Regions from separate parts of the Mesorhizobium sp. M4A.F.Ca.ET.022.05.2.1 genome, predicted to be linked through region 2. Evidence: riboswitches for the same ligand, from Rfam matches in the RefSeq annotation. Region 2 holds a riboswitch; the other holds the start of a gene.
The links. A riboswitch is a leader RNA that binds a small molecule or an ion and turns the genes downstream of it on or off. The one in region 2 is predicted to bind S-adenosylmethionine.

Region 1: another riboswitch for S-adenosylmethionine. It lies ahead of EN745_RS23030 (homoserine O-acetyltransferase); the one in region 2 lies ahead of EN745_RS05800 (O-succinylhomoserine sulfhydrylase).

The regions. Positions count from the first base shown of each region.
Region 1 covers NZ_RZOJ01000245.1:574-8,746, reverse strand. Annotated here, with positions in the region: partial or broken gene EN745_RS23045 (glycosyltransferase family 2 protein) at 1-154, opposite strand, end outside; gene EN745_RS23040 (Stf0 family sulfotransferase) at 278-1,105, opposite strand; gene metW (methionine biosynthesis protein MetW) at 1,051-1,665, opposite strand; gene EN745_RS23030 (homoserine O-acetyltransferase) at 1,724-2,893, opposite strand; SAM riboswitch at 3,011-3,088, opposite strand; gene hisC (histidinol-phosphate transaminase) at 3,227-4,336, shown strand; gene EN745_RS23020 (prephenate/arogenate dehydrogenase family protein) at 4,342-5,280, shown strand; gene EN745_RS23015 (sugar kinase) at 5,296-6,219, opposite strand; gene EN745_RS23010 (DUF2125 domain-containing protein) at 6,308-7,306, opposite strand; gene EN745_RS23005 (gamma-glutamylcyclotransferase) at 7,422-7,958, shown strand; partial or broken gene EN745_RS23000 (aldo/keto reductase) at 8,080-8,173, shown strand, end outside.
Region 2 covers NZ_RZOJ01000029.1:9,713-25,012, forward strand. Annotated here, with positions in the region: gene phoU (phosphate signaling complex protein PhoU) at 1-223, shown strand, start outside; partial or broken gene EN745_RS05760 (magnesium and cobalt transport protein CorA) at 315-1,275, shown strand; gene EN745_RS05765 (GcrA family cell cycle regulator) at 1,381-1,899, opposite strand; gene EN745_RS05770 (aspartate aminotransferase family protein) at 2,256-3,455, shown strand; gene argF (ornithine carbamoyltransferase) at 3,473-4,384, shown strand; gene EN745_RS05780 (Hsp33 family molecular chaperone) at 4,463-5,494, shown strand; gene EN745_RS05785 (alpha/beta hydrolase) at 5,524-6,417, opposite strand; gene apaG (Co2+/Mg2+ efflux protein ApaG) at 6,521-6,913, opposite strand; partial or broken gene EN745_RS05795 (ceramide glucosyltransferase) at 7,139-8,262, shown strand; gene EN745_RS05800 (O-succinylhomoserine sulfhydrylase) at 8,285-9,472, opposite strand; SAM riboswitch at 9,531-9,608, opposite strand; gene EN745_RS05805 (2'-deoxycytidine 5'-triphosphate deaminase) at 9,691-10,785, shown strand; gene EN745_RS05810 (ABC transporter substrate-binding protein) at 10,883-11,656, shown strand; gene araD1 (AraD1 family protein) at 11,829-12,818, opposite strand; gene mmsB (multiple monosaccharide ABC transporter permease) at 13,120-14,412, opposite strand; gene mmsA (multiple monosaccharide ABC transporter ATP-binding protein) at 14,409-15,300, opposite strand, start outside.

The DNA of each region.
Region 1 (8,173 bases), on a different contig from region 2:
AGATGATCAGTTTCGGTCTCGCAAAGCCGATCGCGGAAACCGCGGCGATTTCGCGCGCCAGGGCGTTCAGCCCAACGCCGATCTCGGCCCAGTCGATCGACTTGGCGTTCTCCATTTCCACGACGATTGAATAGTCGGGGTATTCGTCAGCCATCGGGGGCGCTACCGGTTCATCGGAGTGTATGTCGCTATAACCCTGGTGGCCTGCTGTCAAACGACCGAGACGCTACCCACATCTGCGAGTTCGCCGCCTCGATCAAGTGGGTTTTCGTTGTTTCTAGTTCTTCAGGAAACCACGGAAGTGGCGCGGGCGATGCCAGAAGCTCGAAGCATCGGCGTACTCGGACAGAAAGCGCTCCCTCCATTCGTCATTGATTGTGTCGCGCTGGATTTCGAGACCTGACTCGATGTTGGTTCCCCAGGTAAGTTCGGTATCCGCCAAGCGTGCAATTTGCTTGAGGCTTGCTCGCGGATCTTGCTGAATTTGCTCGTAAGTCAGAGAAAGGTAGGGCAGTCCGTTTTTTGCGAACCAGCCATCCCAAGCCAGATTTTCCATCAGAATTCTTTCAAGCGAATCGACGATCGCGCCACCGTCATAGCGCGGCGGTGTGTCATTGATTTCCGTGGAGCGGAATCTGCGGGTTTGACGGGCGCGGGCCCAAGAAATCGCCTGGCCCAGCCGATCACGGCGCGTCAAGCGGACGTAACGCGGATTCGGAAGGCTCGCGGGCAGGTTCAATTTCTTGGCAACTTGAGCAAATTGGCTTGCGAAAAGCTTGATCGCGTAGATTCCTGAAGAGGATCGCCCGTCCGTCACCGCACGCAGAAGCTGCGCGCGGGGGGCGCGAGGATAATCCGGCAGCTCCAGCAAACGGCGACCGCCAAACCACTCAAGTGGACGCCCCAGTTCGGCGGAGGCCATCAACCCAGCGAGATGATTGCTACCGCTGCGCGGTGAGGTGCAGACAAGAATTCCCGCCTTTATCCCGGACAGAATGTCGGGCGGGATTTCAACCGTGGCCGCACGCCGACGAAAGAGACGCATCGCAATCATCGCTTCAGCAGAAACACTGCCTGCTGGCCGAAGAAATTCCAGAACCACCACGGCATGGAGAGGCCGATCCTCTGACCATTGCCGTCGAGGGCGGTTGCCTTTTCCACCGTGGCGCCAAGCTCCTCGCACAGATTGACGAAGTCACGGATGGTGCAGAAATGGATGTTGGGCGTGTCGTACCAGGAATAGGGCAGATCCTTGGTCACCGGCATCCGCCCCTTGACGAACAGCGACAGGCGCACCCGCCAGTGGCCGAAATTGGGGAAAGAGACGATGGCGCGGTTGCCGATTCTGAGCAACTCGTCGAGCACCAGCTTCGGATTGCGGGTCGCCTGCAGGGTCTGCGACAGGACGACGAAATCGAAGCCCTTGTCGGGATAGAATTCGAGATCCTTGTCGGCGTCGCCCTGGATGACCGAGAGGCCGCGCGCCACGCATTCGTTAACGCCGCGCTGCGACAGTTCCAGCCCACGGCCGTCGACCTGCTTGGTTTCCTGTAGTAATTCGAGCAGCAGCCCATCGCCGGAGCCGACATCGAGCACCCGTGACTGCGGCGGGATGAGATCGGCGACGACTTCAAGGTCGACGCGCTGGGCGCGGTTGACGCTCACAGGCTGGCCTCCCTTTTGGCGCATGATCCTGACTCGGAAAGTCTGCAACTTTCCGGGGTCATGCGCTCAGCCCCCTTGCCCGCGCGGCCGAGCCGATGAAGCCGTTGATGGCGGCGAACAGTTCCGGCTCATCGAGCAGGAAGGCGTCATGGCCGCGATCGGTCTCGATCTCGACGAAGGAGACGGAGGCGCCGGCAGCGTTCAGCGCATGCACGATCGAACGGCTTTCCTCGGTCGGGAACAGCCAATCGGAGGTGAAGGAGACCAGGCAGAAGCGCGTCTTGGTGCCGGCGAAGGCATCGGCCAGGCGACCACCGTGATCGGCGACGAGGTCGAAATAGTCCATCGCGCGGGTCAAATAGAGGTAGGTGTTGGCGTCGAAGCGGTCGACGAAGGTCATGCCCTGATGGCGCAGGTAGCTTTCGATCTGGAAGTCGGCGTCGAAACCGAAGGTCAGCGCCTCGCGATCCTGCAGGTTGCGGCCGAACTTGCGGTGCAGCGCCGCCTCCGAAAGGTAGGTGATATGGGCGGCCATGCGCGCCACCGCCAGCCCCTTCTCCGGACGCTTGCCGTATTCGAAATACTTGCCGCCATGCCATTCCGGATCGGCCATGACGGCTTGCCGGCCCACTTCGTGGAAGGCGATGTTCTGCGAGGAATGACGTGCCCCGGTGGCGATCGGCAGCGCCGAGAAGACGCGCTCGGGGTAGCTCGCCGCCCATTCCAGCACCTGCATGCCGCCCATCGAGCCGCCAAGCACGCAAAACAGCTTCTCGATGCCGAAATGGTCGACCAGCATCAGCTGCGCCCGCACCATGTCGCGGATGGTGATGACCGGCAGGTCGAGGCCGTAGGGCTTGCCGGTGGCCGGATTGGTCGAAGCCGGGCCGGTCGAGCCGAGGCAGCCGCCCAGCACGTTGGAGCAGATGACGAAGAAGCGGTTGGTGTCGATGATCTTGCCGGGACCGATCAACACCTGCCACCAGCCCGGCTTGCCGGTCACCGGATTGGTGCTGGCGACATGCTGGTCGCCAGTCAGCGCGTGGCAGACCAGGATGGCGTTGGAGCGGGCGTCGTTCAGCGTGCCATAGGTCTGGTAGGCGATCTGAAACGGCGACAGCAGCGCGCCGGCATCGAGCTTGAGCGGCTTGTCGGCGCCGAAGCGCAACACCGGGCTCGACGGATTGTCGGCCTCGTTGCTGGTTTTTGCGGCGCGCAGAACGGCCATAACATCCTCTTACATTAGGCACCGTGGTTTCCGGAAACCGATTCCGGTTTCCGGACCAGGCGACTGTCCGGCCGGCGGCGGACAACAAAAAACCGGCAATGCCTTCGCAAAGCCGGTTACAGGATGCAAACGGCCCTTTAGCGAATTGTTTAACGTGGCTGCAAGCCGACCGGCCAAATCACCACGGAACTGTCGCTGCTCTTCTAGGGCCAGCGCGGCTCGGCGTCAACGGTCGGGCTTTTCGCGCCCTTGCCGCCCTCTCGACATTCGCGGCCACGGCTTGTATTTCCGCTGCGGCCTTCGGTTGGAGGCATCCTCGACGGACTTTTGGACATGAACCAGACACCTGACAAGGCACGTCCGACGCCCCGCGCGGGCATCATGGACATCGAAGCCTATGTGCCCGGCAAGAGCACAGCGCCTGCCGGTGTCGCCAAGGTCCATAAACTGTCGTCGAACGAGAACCCGCTCGGCCCCTCGCCGAAGGCGATCGAGGCGGCGCGGGAGGTTGCCGCAAGGCTCGACGTCTATCCCGACGGCACCGCCAGGCGGCTGCGCGAGGCGATCGCCGAGGTGCACGGCCTCAACCCTGCGAACATCATCTGCTCCAACGGCTCCGACGAGATTCTCGGCCTGTTGGCGCAGACCTATCTTGCGCCCGGCGATGAAGCCATCATCACCGAGCACGCCTTCATGGTCTACAAGATCTACATCCAGTCGGCCGGCGCCACGCCGGTCACGGTGAAGGAGACCCATGAGCGCGCCGACATCGACGCGATCCTGGCAGCGGTGACGCCGCGGACCCGCATCATCTTCCTCGCCAATCCCAACAATCCGACCGGAACCTATGTGCCATTCCAGGAGGTCCGCCGCCTGCATGCCGGCCTGCCGAAGAACGTGCTGCTGGTGCTGGATGGGGCTTACGCCGAATATGTGCGCCGCAACGACTACGAGGCCGGCATCGAGCTGGCGGGCAGTGCCGAGAACGTCGTCATGACCCGCACCTTCTCCAAGCTCGGCCTCGGCGGCGCGCGCATCGGCTGGATGTATGGTCCGATGCATATCGTCGACGCGATCAACCGCGTGCGCGGGCCCTTCAACGTCAATGCAACGGCGATCGAGGCCGGCATCGCCGCGATCCGCGACCGCGCCCATGTCGAGCGCAGCGTGGCGCACAACGAAACCTGGCTCGCCTGGCTGAACGAGGAGCTGACAAAGCTCGGGCTCAGGGTGACGCCCAGCGTCGGCAATTTCGTGCTGATCCATTTCCCCGAAGACGGCAAGCATTCGGCGGCGGCGGCGGACGACTATCTCACGGCGCGCGGCTACATACTGCGGCGCGTTTCCGGCTACGGCTTCCCCAACGCGCTACGCATGAGCGTCGGCATCGAAGAAGCCAATCGCGGCGTGATTGCCGCCCTCACGACCTTCGTGAAAAGTTGAGCGCCATGGCACCTGTGATGTTCGAAAAGATCGCGCTGGTCGGCATCGGCCTGATCGGCTCGTCGCTGGCCCGCGTCATCCGCCGCGAGGGCCTGGCCCGCCATGTCGCCATCGCCACCCGCAGCCCCGCCACGCTGGCGCGGGCCGAGGAGCTCCGCCTCGGCGATTCCTACGCAACCGACGCCAGGCAAGCGGTGCGCGATGCCGATCTGGTTATCGTCTCGGTGCCGGTCGGCTCCTCCGGCGAAGTGGCGGAGGAGATCGCGCCGGCGCTGAAGAAGGGCGCCATCCTCACCGATGTCGGCTCGACCAAGGCTTCGGTCATCGCGCAGATGCAGCCTTATGTACCTGACGGCGTTCACTTCATTCCTGGCCATCCTCTGGCCGGCACCGAGAAGTCCGGACCGGACGCTGGCTTCGCCGACCTCTTCGACAACCGCTGGTGCATCTTCACGCCGGTGCCCGGCACCGATCCCGCGGCATTGGAAAGGCTTTCAGAGTTCTGGCGGCGCTGCGGCTCAAACATAGACACAATGGATCCGCAGCATCACGACATGACGCTGGCCATCGTCTCGCACCTGCCGCACATCATCGCCTACAACATCGTCGGGACCGCGGACGACCTGGAATCGGTGACCAAGACCGAAGTCATCAAGTACTCCGCCTCCGGTTTCCGCGACTTCACTCGCCTTGCCGCGTCCGACCCGACCATGTGGCGCGACGTCTGCCTGCACAACAAGGACGCTATCCTGGAAATGCTGGCGCGGTTTTCGGAGGACCTTGCTTCGCTGCAGCGGGCGATCCGCTGGGGCGACGGCGAGAAACTGTTCGACCTGTTCACGCGCACGCGCGCGGTCCGCCGCTCGATCATCGAGGCCGGCCAGGACATCGATGTGCCGGACTTCGGCCGCCAGGTCGTCGAGCATCCCGGCGCCAAGGGATAGGCGTGTCTAGAGCTTCTAATCGCCGGGCCAGTGGGCCGCCATCATGGCCAGCGTCTCTGCCCGGTCCGGGGCGCCGAGCCGGCCGCCGAAGCGCTGGCATTTGAGCGCCGCCGCAGCACTGGCAAAACGCAAGGCCTGCTCGGGCGGCATAGCTTCCGCGAGGCCGACGGCAAAGGCGCCGTGAAACACATCGCCGGCCGCCAACGTATCGACCGCCTTGATCCTCGGCGCCGCGACATGGCGGACCGAGCCGGTGGAACGGTCGTGCCACCAGCTTCCCGCCGCGCCGCCGGTGACCGCGACAAAGGCGTCGGTACGGCTGGCAAGATCGGCGCAGGCGCTTTCCGGATCGAGCGCCTGGCCGCAGACGATACGCGCCGCGGGTTCGGAAGCGACGATGTGCGTGGCCAGCGGCAACAACTGCTCCAGCACCTCCAGCGGCGCGGTATCGGCATCGAGGATCGCCGGCCGGCCATTGGCGCGCGCCGCGTTCAGGGCGAGCGCCGCGGCGCCCGGCCAGCGGACGTCGACCAGCACGGCGTCGAAGGCGGAGAGATCGGCGGGCAATTCAGCGGGGTCGGCCTGCGCCTTGCGGTCGTAGAACGGAACGATGATGCGCTCGCCATGCGCGTCAACGAGGATCGCGGCCAGCGCCGAGCGCGCGCCGGCCACACGTCGGACCAGGCTGCAATCGACGCCCTCGGCCTCGATCTCGGCAATCAGCTGGTCGCCGACGGCATCATCGCCCGCACTTGCCCAGAGCGAGACTTCGGCGCCGAGACGGCGGGCGGCGCAAGCGGCGCTGGTTGCCATGCCCGAGGCGATCTGGACGCCATCGGAAGCGATGAACTTGCCCTGATGCACGGGCAGCGTGTCGAGGCGAAGGATCGTGTCGAGGGTGAACGCGCCAACACTCAGGAGCTTGACCGGTTTATCCATCTGCTCGCAATCTCTTGTTGAGCATGATCTTGTCCGAAGACCTGTTTCCACCTTTTGCTGACGCGGGCCCTCGGTTCGGAACCATGCTCTAGTTGACCGGCTTGATCTTGCCGAGCGGGATGAAGCCGAGCGAGGCCTTGCCCTTGACGATCCTGAGCGGCATGGACGGTTCGTTACCGAGCATCGCCAGGCCGGCAAAGCCTTGCTCGATCTCGCTCTTGCGCTCGGGAATGGCGCCGCCAAGGATCGCCGCCACCGCCTTGGGATTCCTGAGCTTGATCGTCAGGTCGGCGTCGATCAGGCCGTCGGCATCGACCGATAGCGGCCCGGACACCGTTATCCGTGCTTCGCCAGACGACAGATCGAGCTTTGCGATGTCGACCGACTGGCCGCGCAGGCTCTTCGGCTGCGTCCTGATCAGCACGACACCGTTCTTCAGCGTCGCCTCGCCACTACCGTCGAGCGGCGGCAGCACGCGTCCGCCGATAGCATCGGCGTCGATCTCGAGATCGTTGAAACTGCCGGCATAGCCGATGTCCTGGCCATTCGGCTGCAATTGCCCGGCAGCCTTTCCGGCATAGAACAGTTCGACAGGATCACTGTTGTCAGCCGGATCGGTCTGGCCGGACAGGCCCTCGGCCTTCAGCGCGACGCGCCGGGGCAGCGGCCAGGAGAGCTTCGCATCCGCCCGCAGCTTGTCCCAGTCGATCCATAGCGGCGTCATCCCGGGCATGGAGGTCCTGAGCGGCCCGCGTAGATCAGCAACAGGCGACAGGGGCTGGTTGATCGCAGCCACGGCATTGAAGCTGCCGGTCGAGGCGGCGAGGTTCCTGGCATCGTCCTCATAGGCGAGCGTGTCGCAGGAAATGGCGAAACTGAGCGGATAGCCGCTGACGGTCAGGTTGGCGCAGCCGGCCTCGATGCCCTTGGCGTTGAGCGCGGCCACCGCCTTGTCGGCCTCGGCCCTGACGCGATCGGCGAGGTAGAACCAGCCGGCGCTGTAGATGGCGAACAGCACTGCAATGAAAGCGGCGAGCCAGAACAGCCGGCGGCGAAAGTTCGGCGGGCGCTGGTCAGTTGACGTCATGCTGGAGCTCTCATTGCCCCTGATATTGCGGGCGGACGGTTGTTACGCAACAAGCGGAAGACGGAAACACTGATTCCGGCGTGCGGTCGGGACTCACGCGATCAGGCTTGGCGATATGGGCGATTTTTGGGTTTTTGGCTATGGGTCGCTGATCTGGCGCCCCGGATTCGCGCATGTCGAGACGCGCCGCGCGCGCCTTTTCGGCTATCGGCGGTCGCTTTGTGTCTATTCCTTCGTGCACCGAGGCACGCGGCAGCGGCCGGGCCTGGTGCTCGGCCTCGACCGTGGCGGCTCCTGCATCGGGCTGGCGTTCCGCGTGCCCGGCGACCTGCGGGGCGAGGTTCTCGCCTATCTGCGCGAGCGCGAACTGGTGACCAGCGTTTATGTCGAACGCACGCTGGACATCCGGCTCGACGGGAACGGGACGGAGGCACGCAAGACGATCAAGGCGGTCGCCTACATCGTCGACCGCGCGCATGAGCAGTATGCCGGCGCGCTCGATGCGGCCCATGCGGCCGGCATCGTTGGCGGCGCAGCCGGCCAGTCCGGCAGGAACGAGGACTATGTGCTGAGCACGCTGGAGCACCTCAAGGCGCTCGGCATCCGCGACCACTGGCTGGAAGAGGTGGCGCGGCGGGTCGCGCCTTTGTGAAGCGCTGACCTGCCGGAAAAGAAGGGCCAGGCCTTTGACCTCGGCAATCCAAGACCTAGCTTAGCTGCTGCCCCCAAGCCGGGCTTGCCCCGCATCATCCCAAGCATCACGGAGTTCAATCTTGCACAAACGCCGTCTCGGTCGCACCGAACTTTCCATCGCGCCGCTGGTCCTGGGCGGCAACGTCTTTGGCTGGACCGCCGACGAGAAGACCT
Region 2 (15,300 bases):
GTTTCGCGAGCTTTTGACCTACATGATGGAAGATCCGCGCAACATCACGCCCTGCACGCATCTTTTGTTCTGCGCCAAGAACATCGAGCGCATCGGTGACCACGCCACCAACATCGCCGAGACCATCTACTACATCGTCACCGGCGACCAGATGCCGGCCGAGCGGCCGAAGGGTGACAAGACGGACAAGATCGCTGTTCCCGGCACGCTGCCGGTGAAGTGAACGATGGCCTCTCGAACGCCGTGCTAATTTAGGCTAAGCTCCCGCGAACGTTCCTGAATCCTGATCAGTGGCCGTGCCTCAGGAGTTTGTTATGGAAAACGTTCGGAACCTCACTCCGGCCCCGCCGCCGACGTCCGGCATCATCGCGTCAAGCGTCTATACGGCCGGCCGCCGCATCGCCGACATTCCGATCGAGGAGGCCGGTGACTGGGCCAAGAAGCCTGACCATGTCGTCTGGATCGGACTTCTGGAGCCGGACCGCAATCTTTTGCTGCGCGTACAGGCGCAATTCCATCTGCACGATCTGGCGATCGAGGATGCCGAGCATCCGCACCAGCGGCCGAAGATCGAGCAATATGGCGATGCCCTGTTCATCGTCGCGCGCACCGCCCAGCTGATCGACGGCCGCGTCACCTTCGGCGAGACGCATTTGTTCGTCGGCGCCGGCTACATCGTCAGCGTCAGGCATGGACCGTCGACATCCTATGCCGCGGTCCGTCAGCATTGGGAAACCTGCCCGCATTCGCTCGCCAAGGGCGAGGACTTCGTCCTCTATGCCATTCTCGACTTCATCGTCGACAACTACATGCCGGTTCTGGAGCAGATCGAGGACGAGGTCGAGGCGATCGAGGACAAGGTCCTGCTCAGGCCGATGACCGGCTCCGACATCGAGCGGCTCTGTCGAGGTCTGCCGCCGGCTGACCAGCGCCGACCTGCCGCAGATCAATGCTTCGATGCATCCGCTGTTCCGCGACGTGACCGACCATATCCGCACGGTCCAGGAAAAGATCGACAGCCTGCGCGAGGTGCTGGCTTTCGCGTTCGAAGCCAGTCTTCTGGTCGGCCAGAGTCAGGAAACCGCGATCTCGAAAAAACTCGCCTCCTGGGCCGCCATCCTGGCGGTGCCGACGGCCTTCGCCGGCATCTACGGCATGAATTTCAACGACATGCCGGAACTGCATATGGAGTATGGCTACCCGACCGTGCTGGTTGCGATCGCGCTGATCTGCTCGTTCCTGTACTGGCGGTTCAGGAAGAATGGATGGCTGTGAAGGGAGAGCGAACAGCGAATAGAAAGTAGCGAATAGAGAACACCAAAAACGGCTTGCTCCCTGTCACAAGAAGCCAAGCCGTTCCTATTCGCTATTCGCTATTGCTCAGCGGCTTCTGCGCCGCTCCGCCGCCGGCTGGAACGCGACGCGAGAGTGGTATTTGCAGTACGGGCCGGTCTCGGCGGCGTCGTTGCCGCAGAAGTTGAAGTCTTCCGACAGCGGGTCGCCATTCGGCCATTTGCAGGTGCGCTCGGTCAGCTCGACCAGCTGCAGATGCCGCGAGATCGGTACGACGACGTTTTCCACCGGGCGGATATAGTGGCGCGCCACAGGCTCGGCGTCGAACTGAGCCTGGAGCGCGGTCGCGCCGATCGAGGTGGTGACATGGCGCGTGGCGGTCGCGGCGCGCGATACCGATTTCTGGATGGACGATCCCTGCACGGTTTTCTTCTGGCGAGCCGGGCTGGCCGTCGCGCGGCCGCGGCCCGACAGCTTCAGGCGATGCACCTTGCCGATGACCGCGTTGCGGCTGACGCCTCCCAGCTGTGCCGCAATCTGGCTGGCGCTCAGCCCTTCCGACCACAGTTTCCTGAGAAGTTCTACCCGCTCGTCAGTCCAGTTCATGAGACCGCGCTCCTGCTGAGGCGTGCGGCGATCGGAATCCCTTCCCGTCCCGGCTCCCGCCGGGCAGACAACACCACATATATCGGGTGATTAGGTCCGCCGCACGAAATCTAGTTATTTCTCAACTACAAATACCTCATGCGCTGACTCGGTGACAAGAGTCCCCGGGGCAACACGAATCGGTTTTTCCGGTTTTCCCCAACTTGCCGGCCGCTTATGAACCGGCGTCTCGTCAGGGGCATGCCGCGCGCCTATGCGCGACGTTTTCGTTGACTTCATGGCCGAAAAACACGATAAGCCGCAAAGGCCGCCGCTTTGGCGGCTTTTTTGATTTTCCGGTTCCGGAGACGCATATAATGAGCGGTTCGGCGCTTTACGAGACCTTTGCTCGCGCACCCCTGGCCTTCGACCACGGGGAGGGGACCTGGCTGGTCACCGACAAGGGCGAGCGATATCTCGATTTCGCCGGCGGCATCGCCGTCAATTCACTTGGCCACAGCCATCCGCATCTGGTTGCAGCGCTCACCGAGCAGGCGGCGAAGCTCTGGCATGTCTCCAACCTCTACGAGATTCCGGAGCAGCGCCGGCTCGGCGAACGGCTCGTCGAGGCGACCTTTGCCGACAAGGTGTTCTTCACCAATTCGGGCGCCGAGGCGCTGGAATGTGCCATCAAGACGGCGCGGCGCTACCATTTCGTCAAGGGACATCCCGAGCGTTTCCGCATCGTCACCTTCGAAGGCGCCTTCCACGGCCGCACGCTGGCGACGATCGCCGCCGGCGGCCAGTATAAATATCTGGAAGGCTTCGGCCCAAAGGTCGAAGGCTTCGACCAGGTCGGTTTCGACGACATCGACGCGGCTGAGAAGGCGATCACGCCGGAGACGGCCGCCATCTTGATCGAGCCGGTCCAGGGCGAGGGCGGCATCCGCCCGGTGCCGACGCAGTCGCTGAAGCGGTTGCGGCAGCTTTGCGACCAGCATGGCCTGCTTCTGATCTTCGACGAGGTCCAGTGCGGCATTGGCCGCACCGGCAAGCTGTTTGCGCATGAATGGTCCGCCGTCACCCCGGATCTGATGGCGATTGCCAAGGGCATCGGCGCCGGCTTCCCGCTGGGTGCGTGCCTTGCCACCGACGAGGCTGCGGTCGGCATGACCGCCGGCGTGCACGGCACCACCTTCGGCGGCAATCCGCTGGCGATGGCGGTTGGCAACGCCGTGCTCGACGTGGTGCTGGAGGAAGGTTTCCTCGAGGATGTCCAGCGCAAGGCACTGCTCCTGAAGCAGGGACTGGCCGGCGTGGCCGACGAGTTTCCCGAGGTCCTTGAAGGTATCAGGGGAACCGGCCTGATGCTCGGCCTCAAATGCGTGATGCCCAACACCAAGGTCAACATGGCGCTGCGCGACCAGCATCTGCTCGCGGTCCCGGCCGGCGACAACGTCATTCGCCTGCTGCCGCCGCTCACCGTCACCGACGCCGAGATCGGCGAGGCGCTCGACCGCATCCGCGCCGGCGCCCGGGGCCTGGCGGACGCCATCGCCGCGGCCGCCGCGAAGTAATTCCGGAACCATTGCCGATGTCCGTTCGCCATTTCACCGACCTCTCCGCCGTTTCCGAAGGCGATCTGCGCTTCATGCTTGACGACGCGGTGGTGCGAAAGGCCAGGCTCAAGGCCGGCGAGCGCACCAAGCCGCTCGAGGGCAAGGTGCTGGCGATGATCTTCGACAAGCCCTCGACCCGCACGCGCGTGTCCTTCGACGTCGGCATGCGCCAGCTTGGCGGCGAGACCATCATGCTGACCGGCACCGAGATGCAGCTCGGTCGTTCCGAGACCATCGCCGACACGGCCAAGGTGCTGTCGCGCTATGTCGACGCTATCATGATCCGCACCACCTCGCATGAGCGGCTGCTGGAGCTGACCGAGAACGCCACCGTTCCGGTTATCAACGGGCTGACCGACGACACCCATCCCTGCCAGCTGATGGCCGACATCATGACCTTCGAGGAGCATCGCGGTCCGGTGGCCGGCAAGACCTTCGCCTGGACCGGCGACGGCAACAATGTACTGCATTCGCTGCTCGAGGCCTCGGCGCGGTTTCGTTTCAACCTCAACGTCGCTGTGCCGGAAGGCAGCGAGCCGGATGAGAAGCACATCGACTGGTCGAAGGCCAATGGCGGCAGGCTGAATTTCACCCGCTCGGCCGAGGAAGCTGTCCACCAGGCAGACTGCATCGTCACCGACTGCTGGGTGTCGATGGGCCAGGAGCATCGCGCGCGCGGCCACAACGTTTTCCTGCCTTACCAGGTCAATGCGGCGCTGATGGCGAAGGCGAAGCCGGACGCGCTGTTCATGCACTGCCTGCCGGCGCATCGCGGCGAGGAGGTGACCGACGAGGTCATCGACGGGCCGCATTCGGTGGTGTTCGACGAGGCCGAGAACCGGCTGCACGCCCAGAAGGCGGTTTTGGCCTGGTGTCTGGGAGCTTGATCTCCGGAGGTGTGATGCCTATCTGCGGCGCATCACGCAAATCGAGCGCGTTTGGACGCATGCCCCCAGATGGGCGGTATGGCCGCGCCCCGGAGCTTTGTCATGTTGGAAACCCGTCAAGTGACTGAACATCACCCGCAACTCGGCGAATTCGGCTATGCCGGCGACGACCATGTCGTGCCGTTCGAGGTCGCCCCGCTCGACGTGCGCGGCCGCACCGTGCAGCTCGGGCCGATGCTCGACGCCATTCTTGCCCGCCACGATTATCCGGAACCGGTCGCCCGCCTGCTGGCGGAAGCCTGCGTGCTGACGGTGCTGCTCGGCACTTCGCTCAAGTTCGAAGGCAAGTTCATCCTGCAGACCCGAACCGACGGGCCGGTCGATATGCTGGTGGCGGATTTCTCCACCCCGCATGCGCTGCGCGGCTATGCGCGCTTCGATGCCGATCGGCTGCAGGTGCTGACCGCCGCCGGCGAGGTCTCGCAGCAGACGCTGCTCGGCAACGGCGTGCTGGCGCTGACCATCGACCAAGGCGTCCACACGCAGCGCTATCAGGGCATCGTCCAGCTCGACGGCTCCTCGCTGGAAGAGGCCGCGCGCACCTATTTCCGCCAGTCGGAGCAGATCCCGACCGACATCAGGCTGTCGGTGGCCAAGCTGGTGACGCCCGGTCCCCGAGGCGCCCGTGAGCAGTGGCGCGCCGGCGGTCTTCTGGCGCAATTCCTGCCGAAGGCGCCGGAACGCATGCGCGTGCCGGACATTTCCGGCGGCGATGGCGATCCGCGCGAGGCGGTGCATGATCCGGCCGACAATTCCTGGCAGGAGTTGCTGGCGCTGCTCGGCACCATCGAGCCGACCGAGCTGATCGATCCGACGGTCGGCGCCGAGCGGCTGCTCTACCGGCTGTTTCACGAGCACGGCGTACGCGTGTTCGGCGGCGTGCCGGTTGCCGACCAGTGCTCGTGCTCGCGCGAGAAGATCCGCGGCATCCTCGCGGGCTTCTCCGCCGAGGAGATCAAGGACAGCACCGAGGATGGCGGCATCCACGTCGCCTGCGAGTTCTGCTCGACGCAGTACGACTTCGATCCGACGGAGTTCGCCGCGCAGTAGGCTCGCCTTCTGACAAGCCGCACCGCAATCTATCCTCTCTCCCACCGGGGGAGAGGATACATAGCCTGCATTGTCGGGCGTCCTTTTTGACTGCGCTTGGCTGCCGCACCGATTTCAGCTTCTAATAAATCTTCGAGGTGCCTGCGGACCTCTGACGCTCGTTCGACTGGAGCCATATGGGTTTCTCCCGCGAGCAGTGTGAGCTTCGCTCCGCTGATTGCACTCGCGGTGGCTTCCATCATCCCGCCGAAAAACTGGTCCCTTTCACCGCCGAGGATCAAGGTCCTCGCCGAGATATCGCGGAGGCCTACGTCGGCCACATCGTTGTCGAGCATTGCCTCGAGATAGCGCCCAATCGTCCTTGGCGCTCCCATCCGGGCAATCAGGCTGCGTCCTTCGAACCTCAGTCGAAAACGCAAAAGAAGGTTCAGCCACGGCCGCCGAAACGCCGTTGTGAATTCCTCCAAAAGCGCGTGAAATTGTTCGGCTTTTGCGAATTGGATCTGTCTCTTGAGCCGCTCTTTTCCATCGGCCGAAAAGCCATGCGCACTCGCCAGCAGGACCAGCCTGCCTACCAGGTCTGGATAGCGTGCGGTCACCTGCGTTGCGACAACGCCGCCATAGGAAATACCCATCAACTTCGCTGGCTTCTTGAAGTCAGCGTCGATGATCTCCGCGATGTCTCTGGCCATGCCCTCGAGCGATAGATCGGCTTTGGGAGCGGGATCGTAGCCAATCAGCACAAAGCTCGTGCCGGGTGGAAGGATATGGATGAGCCGTCTGGCGTCCTTTTCCAGTCTGGATCGACAGGGTTTCATCATGAACCCCTGACCGCCGTTGATGATGAGAAGACTTTCCGGTCCTTGTCCAACTCTTGCGAACGGCAGCCTGCCCAGAAACAGCCCTGTCTCAATTTTGTTCATCAAGCCGCTGCCTGGCGCATGGCAGCCTCCCTTGATCAATGGGAAGCAAAGTTGCTTTGACGCTCGCACGCCGGTGTGCCGGCGCCAAGGGGGTAGGCGGCCACTAGTTCACCGTCCGTCGCGTGCCCGGCAGGTCGAGCGAGAAAGCAGGTATAGCGACGTCGAACGTCTCGCCCTGCTTGTTGCGCATCGTGTAGTGGCCGACCATGATGCCCGACGGCGTCGAAAGCGGGCAGCCGGAGGTGTACTGGTAACTGTCGCCGGGATTGAGCTCGGGTTGGTCGCCAACGACGCCGGCGCCGCGCACCTCCTCGACACGGCCGCTGCCGTCTGTGATATGCCAATAGCGCGACAGCAACTGCACGAACTCGTCCGACTGGTTGTCGATGGTCACGTGATAGCCCCAGACATAGCGATTCTCCGACGGATCGGAGCGATCCTCCAGATAGAACGGCCTGACCTGCACTTCGATCTTGCGCGTGACGGCGCGATACATGAGCTGCTCCAAACAGTTCGGGAACTTTCGGCTCGCTCCGCGATCAGGTCAACGATGCGTGATGCCCATCCCTTCCGTCCTTATGCGCACGTGCCGGCAAACAATGTCATTTAAGTGACACACGACAATGATGGTGTGCGCAGACCGTGCCGGGCGACTCATCGCTCTGTCGACCTGTTCAAGACGGCCATTCCCAGCCGGCTTTTCCGGAGTGACCAGACCTCGATGGAACTGATCGCCATAGCCGCCGCCCTGCTTTCGATAGCCTTGCTCCTCGCCAATCTCACCAGCATCCTGCTCGCGGCTTTGAGGCTGAAACCCCCGCGCGGCGCGGCGCCGCCCGCCGGCAGGACGGCGTCGAGCCGTTCACCGAGGAGACGCTCCAGCGCGCTTTCACGCTCGACTGGCCGCGTTACGAACTGATCTTCTGCGTCGCCCATGCCGACGATCCGGTGGCCAAGCTGATAAACCGGGCGATTGCCCGGTTTCCCAAGGTGCCCGCCCGGCTGCTGGTCGGCGACGACCGCGTCAGCGCCAATCCGAAGCTCAACAATTGCGTCAAGGGCTGGGAGGCGGCGCGCCATCACTGGGTGATCCTCGCCGATTCCAACGTGCTGATGCGGCACGACTATATTCAGCATCTGATGGCAGCCTGGCGGTCGGACACCGGCCTCGTCTGCTCGACGCCGATCGGCTCGCGGCCGGACGGCTTCTGGGCGGAGGTCGAATGCGCCTTCCTCAACACGCTGCAGGCGCGCTGGCAATATGCCGGCGAGGCGCTTGGCCTCGGCTTTGCCCAGGGCAAGAGCATGCTGTGGAACAAGCCCATGCTCGACGCCAATGGCGGCATCCGCGCGCTTGCCGCCGAGATCGCCGAGGACGCCGCGGCGACCAAGCTGGTCAACGGGCTCGGCCTTCGCGTCCATCTCGTTGCCTCGCCCTTCGAACAGCCGCTGGGCGAGCGCCGGCTCGGCGAGATCTGGTCGCGCCAGGCGCGCTGGGCGCGGCTGCGCCGCGTCACCTTCCCGCTGTTCTTCGCGCCGGAGATCATGACCGGCGCGGCGCTGCCGCTGCTGCTGGCGCTGTTTGCGGCGGCTCACGCGGGCATCAGCCTGCCGGCCACGGCGCTTTGCGTGCTGGCGCTCGCCTATCTGCCGGAATGCGCGCTCGCCTCGGCCAAGGGCTGGTACCTGTCGCCGCGCATCGTCGCCGCCATGATCGCGCGCGACGCGATGCTGCCGGCGATATGGGCGCGCGGTTGGCTGGGCGGCGCCGTCGACTGGCGCGGCAACGCCATGACCATCGGCACCAAGGTGGCCGAACTGGAAGAGACGCCCTCGAGTGCCTGACCGGGGCCTTCGCCCAGGTCCCCTATTTCGCCGCCTTCAGTGCCTGCTCGACATCGGCGAGCAGGTCGTCCGTGTCCTCCAGGCCGACCGAGAGCCGGAGCGTGCCCGGGCCGATGCCGAGCTCGGCGCGCGCTTCGTCGCTGAGGTTCTTGTGCGTGGTCGTCGCCGGGTGGGTGATCAGGCTCTTGGCGTCGCCGAGATTATTGGAGATCAGCACGATGTCGAGGGCGTTCTGGAAGGCGAAGGCCGCCTGCTTGCCGCCCTTGACGTCGAGGCAGATCAGCGTCGAGCCGCCCGACATCTGCTTCCTGACGATCTCGGCCTGCGGGTGGTCGGCCCGGCCCGGATAGATGACGCGGGCGATCTCCGGCCGTTCGGCGAGGAAGTCGGCGATCTTGCCGGCGCTTTCGGTCTGCTGGCGCACCCGCAGCGGCAGCGTCTCCAGGCCCTTCAGCAGCGTCCAGGCGTTGAACGGCGACAGGCTGGGGCCGGTATGGCGGAAATAGTCGTGCAGGTTCTCGTCGATCCACTTCTTGTCCGACAGGATGACGCCACCGAGGCAGCGCCCCTGGCCGTCGATGTGCTTGGTCGCCGAATAGACCACAATATGGGCACCGAGCTGCAAGGGCTTCTGCTGCAGGGGCGTGGCGAAGACATTGTCGACGATCAGTCTGGCGCCGATCGAATTGGCGAGTGCCGCGACGGCGGCGATATCGACCACTTCCAGCGTCGGGTTGGTCGGGCTTTCCAGGAAGAACAGCTTGGTGTTGGGCTTCACCGCCTTTTCCCAGTTGGCGATGTCGGTGCCGTCGACCAGCGTCGCCTCGATGCCGTATTTCGGCGCCAGCGTCTCGACCACCCAGCGGCAGGAGCCGAACAGCGCGCGCGCCGCCACGATATGGTCGCCGGCCCTGGCGCTGCACAGTAGTGCCGCCGTCACCGCGGCCATGCCGGAGGAGGTCGCGCGCGCGTCCTCCGCACCTTCCAGCGCGCACATGCGTTTTTCGAACATGTCGACCGTCGGGTTGGCGTAGCGCGAATAGATGAAGCCTGGTTCCTCGCCCTTGAAGCGGGCCTCCGCCGCCTGCGCCGTCTCATAGACATAGCCTTGGGTGAGGTACATCGCCTCGGCTGTCTCGCCGAAGCCGGAACGCAGCGTTCCGCCATGCACGAGTGCCGTCTGAGGCTTCCAGTCACGCTTCTTGGTCATCGCTCTACTTCCAGATACAAAAAAACCGGCCGCGAAAAGTCGCAACCGGTCCATACGGCCTTGCGGCCCGACGGTCCTTTAGCGACTTGTTTAACGTGGCTGCAAGCCGACCGGCCAAATCACCACGGGATAACGACCCTTTAGACCCGCACCGCGCTTGCGTCAATTGCCGGCTTCATTAAGAGGTTTGTACCAGCGGCCTTGGAGCGGAGCCAGCTTTGCGGCAGACAGGCATTCTTCCCGATCAGGACATTTCCGCGCTGTTCCAGTCCGGCGCGCTGAAGTCGCCGCGCGCCCTCGATGCCGACCAGGTCCAGCCGGCCAGCCTCGACCTCAGGCTGGGCGACAAGGCTTTCCGCGTGCGCGCCTCCTTCCTGCCCGGCCCCGATCATCTGGTGGCCGACAAGCTCGACCGGCTGAAGCTGCACGAGATCAATCTCGCTGACGGCGCTGTGCTGGAGACGGGCTGCGTCTACATCGTGCCGCTGCTGGAGAGCCTGGCATTGCCGGCGAATGTCTCTGCCTCGGCCAATCCGAAAAGCTCGACCGGGCGGCTCGACATCTTCACCCGGGTGATGACCGACCGCGGTCACGAGTTCGACAAGATCGCTGCCGGCTATGCCGGGCCGCTCTACCTCGAGGTCAGCCCGCGCACCTTCCCGATCGTGGTGCGTGCCGGATCCCGGCTGTCGCAAATCCGTTTCCGCACCGGCAATGCGCTGCTGTCGGAGAGCGAGTTGCGCGAGCTCCACCATGGCGAGATGCTGGTCGCCACCGAGCCGCCCAACATTTCCGGCGGCGGCATCGCGCTCTCGATCGATCTCGACGGCGACAAGGACGGGCTGGTCGGCTATCGCGGCAAGCACCATACCGGTCTCGTCGATGTCGACAAGCGGGCCGCGCAGGACGTCGTCGATTTCTGGGAGCCGCTCTACAAGAGCGGCGCCGGAGAATTGGTGCTCGATCCAGACGAATTCTACATCCTGGTCAGCCGCGAGGCGGTGCATGTGCCGCCGCTCTACGCCGCCGAGATGACGCCCTTCGATCCGCTGGTCGGCGAATTCCGCGTCCACTATGCCGGCTTCTTCGATCCGGGCTTCGGCCATTCGGCGGCCGGCGGCACCGGCAGCCGGGCGGTGCTCGAAGTGCGCAGCCACGAGGTGCCGTTCATCCTCGATCACGGCCAGATCGTCGGCCGTCTGGTTTACGAACACATGCTGGAGCGGCCACAGGCGCTTTACGGCACCGATCTCGGCTCGAACTACCAGGCGCAGGGCCTGAAGCTCTCCAAGCATTTCCGCGCCGCGCGCTGATCCATCGTCATCGTTAGACTCCGCTTGCCCGGCCCCACGCGGCATGCTTGGCTGTGCCCAGCCCGTCAAGGTGACGGAAATGAAGGGGAAGAAGACAATGCGGATTTCGAGATGGATCCTGTCGGCGGCCGCTGCCGCCATGCTGGCGCTCGGCGCCGGCGCCCTGTCGGCGCAGGCCGCGGAAAAGATCAAGATCGGCACCGAGGGCGCCTATCCGCCGTTCAACACCATCACGCCGGACGGCAAGGTCGAGGGCTTCGACATCGACATCGCCAACGCGCTGTGCGCGCAGATGAAGGTCGAATGCGAGATCGTCACCCAGGACTGGGACGGCATCATTCCGGCCCTCCAGGCCAAGAAATTCGACGCCATTATCGCGTCGATGAGCATCACCGAGGAGCGCAAGAAGCAGGTCGCCTTCACCCACAAATACTATACGACGCCGCTTGCGCTGGTCGCGCCGAAGGACAGCGAACTCACCTCGACCGAACCGGCCGCGCTCGCCGGCAAGACGGTGGGCGCCCAGGCCTCGACCACTCAGGCCGACTTCGCCCAGGACGTTTATGGTAAGGCCGGCGCCGAGGCCAAGCTCTATCCGACCCAGGAGGAGGCGATTACCGATCTCCAGAACGGCCGGCTCGACGCCGTCATTTCGGACAAGTTCGTGCTGGTGGACTGGCTGAAGAAGGCGAGCGACGGCTGCTGCAAGCTGGTCGGTGACGTCAAGGGCACCGAGACCGAAGCCGGCATCGCCGTGCGCCTGGACGACACTGCACTTCGCGACAAGCTCAACGCGGCAATAGACGCCATCGTCGCCGACGGCACCTACAAGAAGATCCAGGCGAAGTATTTCGACTTCGATATCTACTGAGGTTGTGCGCCCTCCGCCTTCTCCCCTTGTGGGAGAAGGTGGATCGGTGCGCAGCGCCGAGACGGATGAGGGGTAGGTGACGGATCACCCGTCTTTGCCAAGCTGGAGCACCCCTCATCCGACCTCGCTTCGCGAGGCCACCTTCTCCCACAAGGGGAGAAGGAGAATGCGCTCAAAGCGCCTTGACCGCCACCTTCACCGGCTTCTCGATCTCGAGCGGGTTGCGCAGCGGCAGGCCGAAATCCTTCGCCTCGATCTCGAAAGTGTCGCCCGCCTCGGTCTTGACGCCGTCAGCGAAGGACAGCGTCGCGGTGCCGAACATGTGGACATGCACGTCGCCCGGCTGGCGGAAGGCCGAGTATTTGAAGTGGTGATGCTCGAGATTGGCGATGGTATGCGACATGTTCGCCTCGCCCGACAGGAACGGCTTTTCCCAAAGCAGCTTGCCGTCGCGCCAGATGCGCGAGGAGCCCCTGATGTCGGCCGGCAGGTCGCCGATCAGGATCTCCGGCCCGAACGAGGCGTTGCGCAGCTTGGAGTGGGCGAGGAACAGGTAGTTCACCCGCTCCGTCACATGGTCCGAGAACTCGTTCGACAGGGTGAAGCCGACACGGAACGGCGCGCCGTCGTCGCCGATGACGTAGATGCCGGCGATCTCCGGCTCCTCGCCGGCGTCCTGCGCGAAAGCGGGCGACATCAGCGCCGCGCCCGGAGCCACCGCCATCGTGCCGTTGCCCTTGTAGAACCACTCCGGCTGCACGCCGACCTGGCCCTTTGGAGGCTTGCCTCCTTCCAGCCCCATGCGAAACATCTTCATGGAATCGGTGAGTTGCTCCTCGCCGTCACTGAGCTTCTTGTGCATGGAATCGCGCGTCGCGGCGGAGCCGAGATGCGTAAGTCCCGTACCGGTGAGATGCAGATGCGCCGGATCCGGATGGTTGATCGGCGAGACCAGCCGTCCTTTCTTGTAAACGGCATCGAGATCGATGGTTTCGCCGAAACCCTTGCGCTCGATCAGCGCCACGAGGCCGGTGCCGGTGCGCGCCGCCTCCATCGCCAGCGAATAGACGCTGCGGGCGCCGTTGATGATCCGCGTCTTGCCGCCGTTGCGGGCGACGACGCGGATCGTCTCGGCGTCGTCGAGGATCTGGGAGATCAGCATGATGAACCCTCTCTCTTTTGCCTTGGCCCGGCCGCCGATGGGCAAACCCTGACCGTCGCGGCCCGGAACAGTTCCGCGCCACGGTTGAAACTCTTCGTCCGGATTGCGCTCGCGAGCCTGGTCCCTCCGGGGACTTCTTGGCGCCGGCGGGTTGCCGGCAGCTTCGCGATCTGGACCCGTATGCCTCCTGCCTTCCTCGGCTGGTGCGGTTCAGCTTCGAGCAGCCGACCGCTCCCAATATATTGTCTCTGCGCAATTCCGGACGGAAAACCGCTATGCAGCTTTCCTGGAATTGCTGCCGTCAGGCCTTGTTCTTGTTGTAGACGTCGAAGATCACCGCGCCGAGCAGCACCAGGCCCTTGACCACCTGCTGCCAGTCGACGTTGACGCCCATGATCGACATGCCGTTGTTCATCACACCCATGATGAAGCCGCCGACCACCGCACCGATGACCTGCCCGACACCGCCCATCGCCGAGGCGCCGCCGATGAACACGGCCGCGATGACGTCGAGCTCGCTGCCGAGGCCGGCCGCCGGCACGGCCTGGCCGAGGCGCGCCGCGATGATCAGGCCGCCGAGCGCCGACAGCACGCCCATGTTGATGAACACCATCAGCGTCAGCCGTTCGGTGTTGATGCCCGACAGTTGCGCCGCCTTGGCGTTGCCGCCCATGGCATAGATGCGGCGGCCGATTGTCATGCGCTTGGTGACGAAGACGAACAGCGAGATCAGCACGCCCATCACCAGCAGCACAACCGGCAGGCCCCTGTAGCTCGCGAACTGGAAGACCAGGAACAGCGCCAACGCGCTGCCGACCAGCGTCTTGATGACGAACAGCGGGAAAGGCTCGGCCTCATAGCCATGACGCTCACGCTTGCGGCGGGCCCGCAGCCCGAAATAGGCATAGGCGAGCACCGCGATCAGTCCGAGCACGATCGTCGTCATGTGCAGCGTAAGCCCGCTGCCGAGGATGGTCTTGCCGGCGGCATTCACCGTCGGCGGGATCAGCGTCAGCGGCCCGATCACGTCCGGAATGAAGCCCGAGCTTAGCGCCTTGAAACTGTCTGGAAGCGGGCCGACCGAGGAGCCGCCGCCCAGCAGGGCCTGGCAGATGCCTCGAAAGATCAGCATGCCCGCCAGCGTCACGATGAAGCTCGGTATCCGGTGATAGGCGATCCAGTAGCCTTGAGCCGCGCCGATGAGGGCGCCCACGATCAGGCACACGATCGAGACCACCAGCGGATTGCTTAATATCCCGAGCGGCCAGATGACCATCATCATCGCCGCCAGCGCCCCGATGAAGCCCGCCACTGAACCGACGCTGAGGTCGATATGGCCGGATACGATCACCAGCAGCATGCCCAGCGCCATCACGATAATGAACGAGTTCTGCTGCACCAGGTTGCTGAGATTGACCGGTTTGAACAGCGTTCCTGATGTCGTGTACTGGAAGAACAGCATGATGACGATCAGCGCGATGATCAGGCCGTATTCGCGCAGGTTCGTCGTCAGCGCCGAGACGGCGACGCGCGGACCCTGCTTGACGTCTTCGGCTGCGCCGCTTTGCGGCGCGGGAGCGCTTTCTGTGCTCATGATGCTTTTTTTCCTTCTCCGCGAACGATGGCGCGCATGATTTTTTCCTGGCTGGCGTCGCTTGCCGCCATTTCGCCGACCATGCGCCCTTCGTTCATGACATAGATGCGGTCGGTGATGCCGAGCAGCTCCGGCATTTCCGACGAGATGACGATGATCGCTTTGCCCTCGGCGGCGAGACGGGCGATGATCGTATAGATTTCGTACTTGGCGCCGACATCGATGCCGCGCGTCGGCTCGTCGAGGATCAGCAGTTCCGGGTCGGCGAACAGCCATTTCGACAGCACCACCTTCTGCTGGTTGCCGCCAGAAAGATTGCCGGTCAGCTGATAAACGCTGGACGCGCGGATGTTCGTCTTCTTGCGATAGTCGTTGGCCACGCTCATTTCGCGCATGTCGTCGATGACGCCGCGGCTCGAAACACCGCCCAAATTGGCCAAAGTCACATTGTGCTTGATATGGTCGATGAGGTTGAGGCCGTAGGTCTTGCGGTCCTCGGTGACATAGGCGATGCGGTTCTCCACCGCCTTGCTCACCGACGAAAGGTCGATCGGCTTGCCTTCGAGCAAAACCTCGCCGGTGATGTGCCGGCCATAGGAACGGCCGAACAGGCTCATCGCGAATTCGGTCCGGCCGGCGCCCATCAGCCCGGCGATGCCAACCACCTCGCCCTTGCGCACATTGAGGTTGACGTTCTTGATCACCTGCCGGTCGGCATGGATCGGATGGTAGACCGACCAGTCCTTGACCTCGAAGACGACCTCGCCGATCTGCGGCTCGCGCGGCGGATAGCGGTCGTCGAGCGAGCGGCCGACCATCGAGGTGATGATGCGGTCTTCGCTGATGTCTTCCCTGGGCAAGGTCTCGATGGTGCGTCCGTCGCGGATC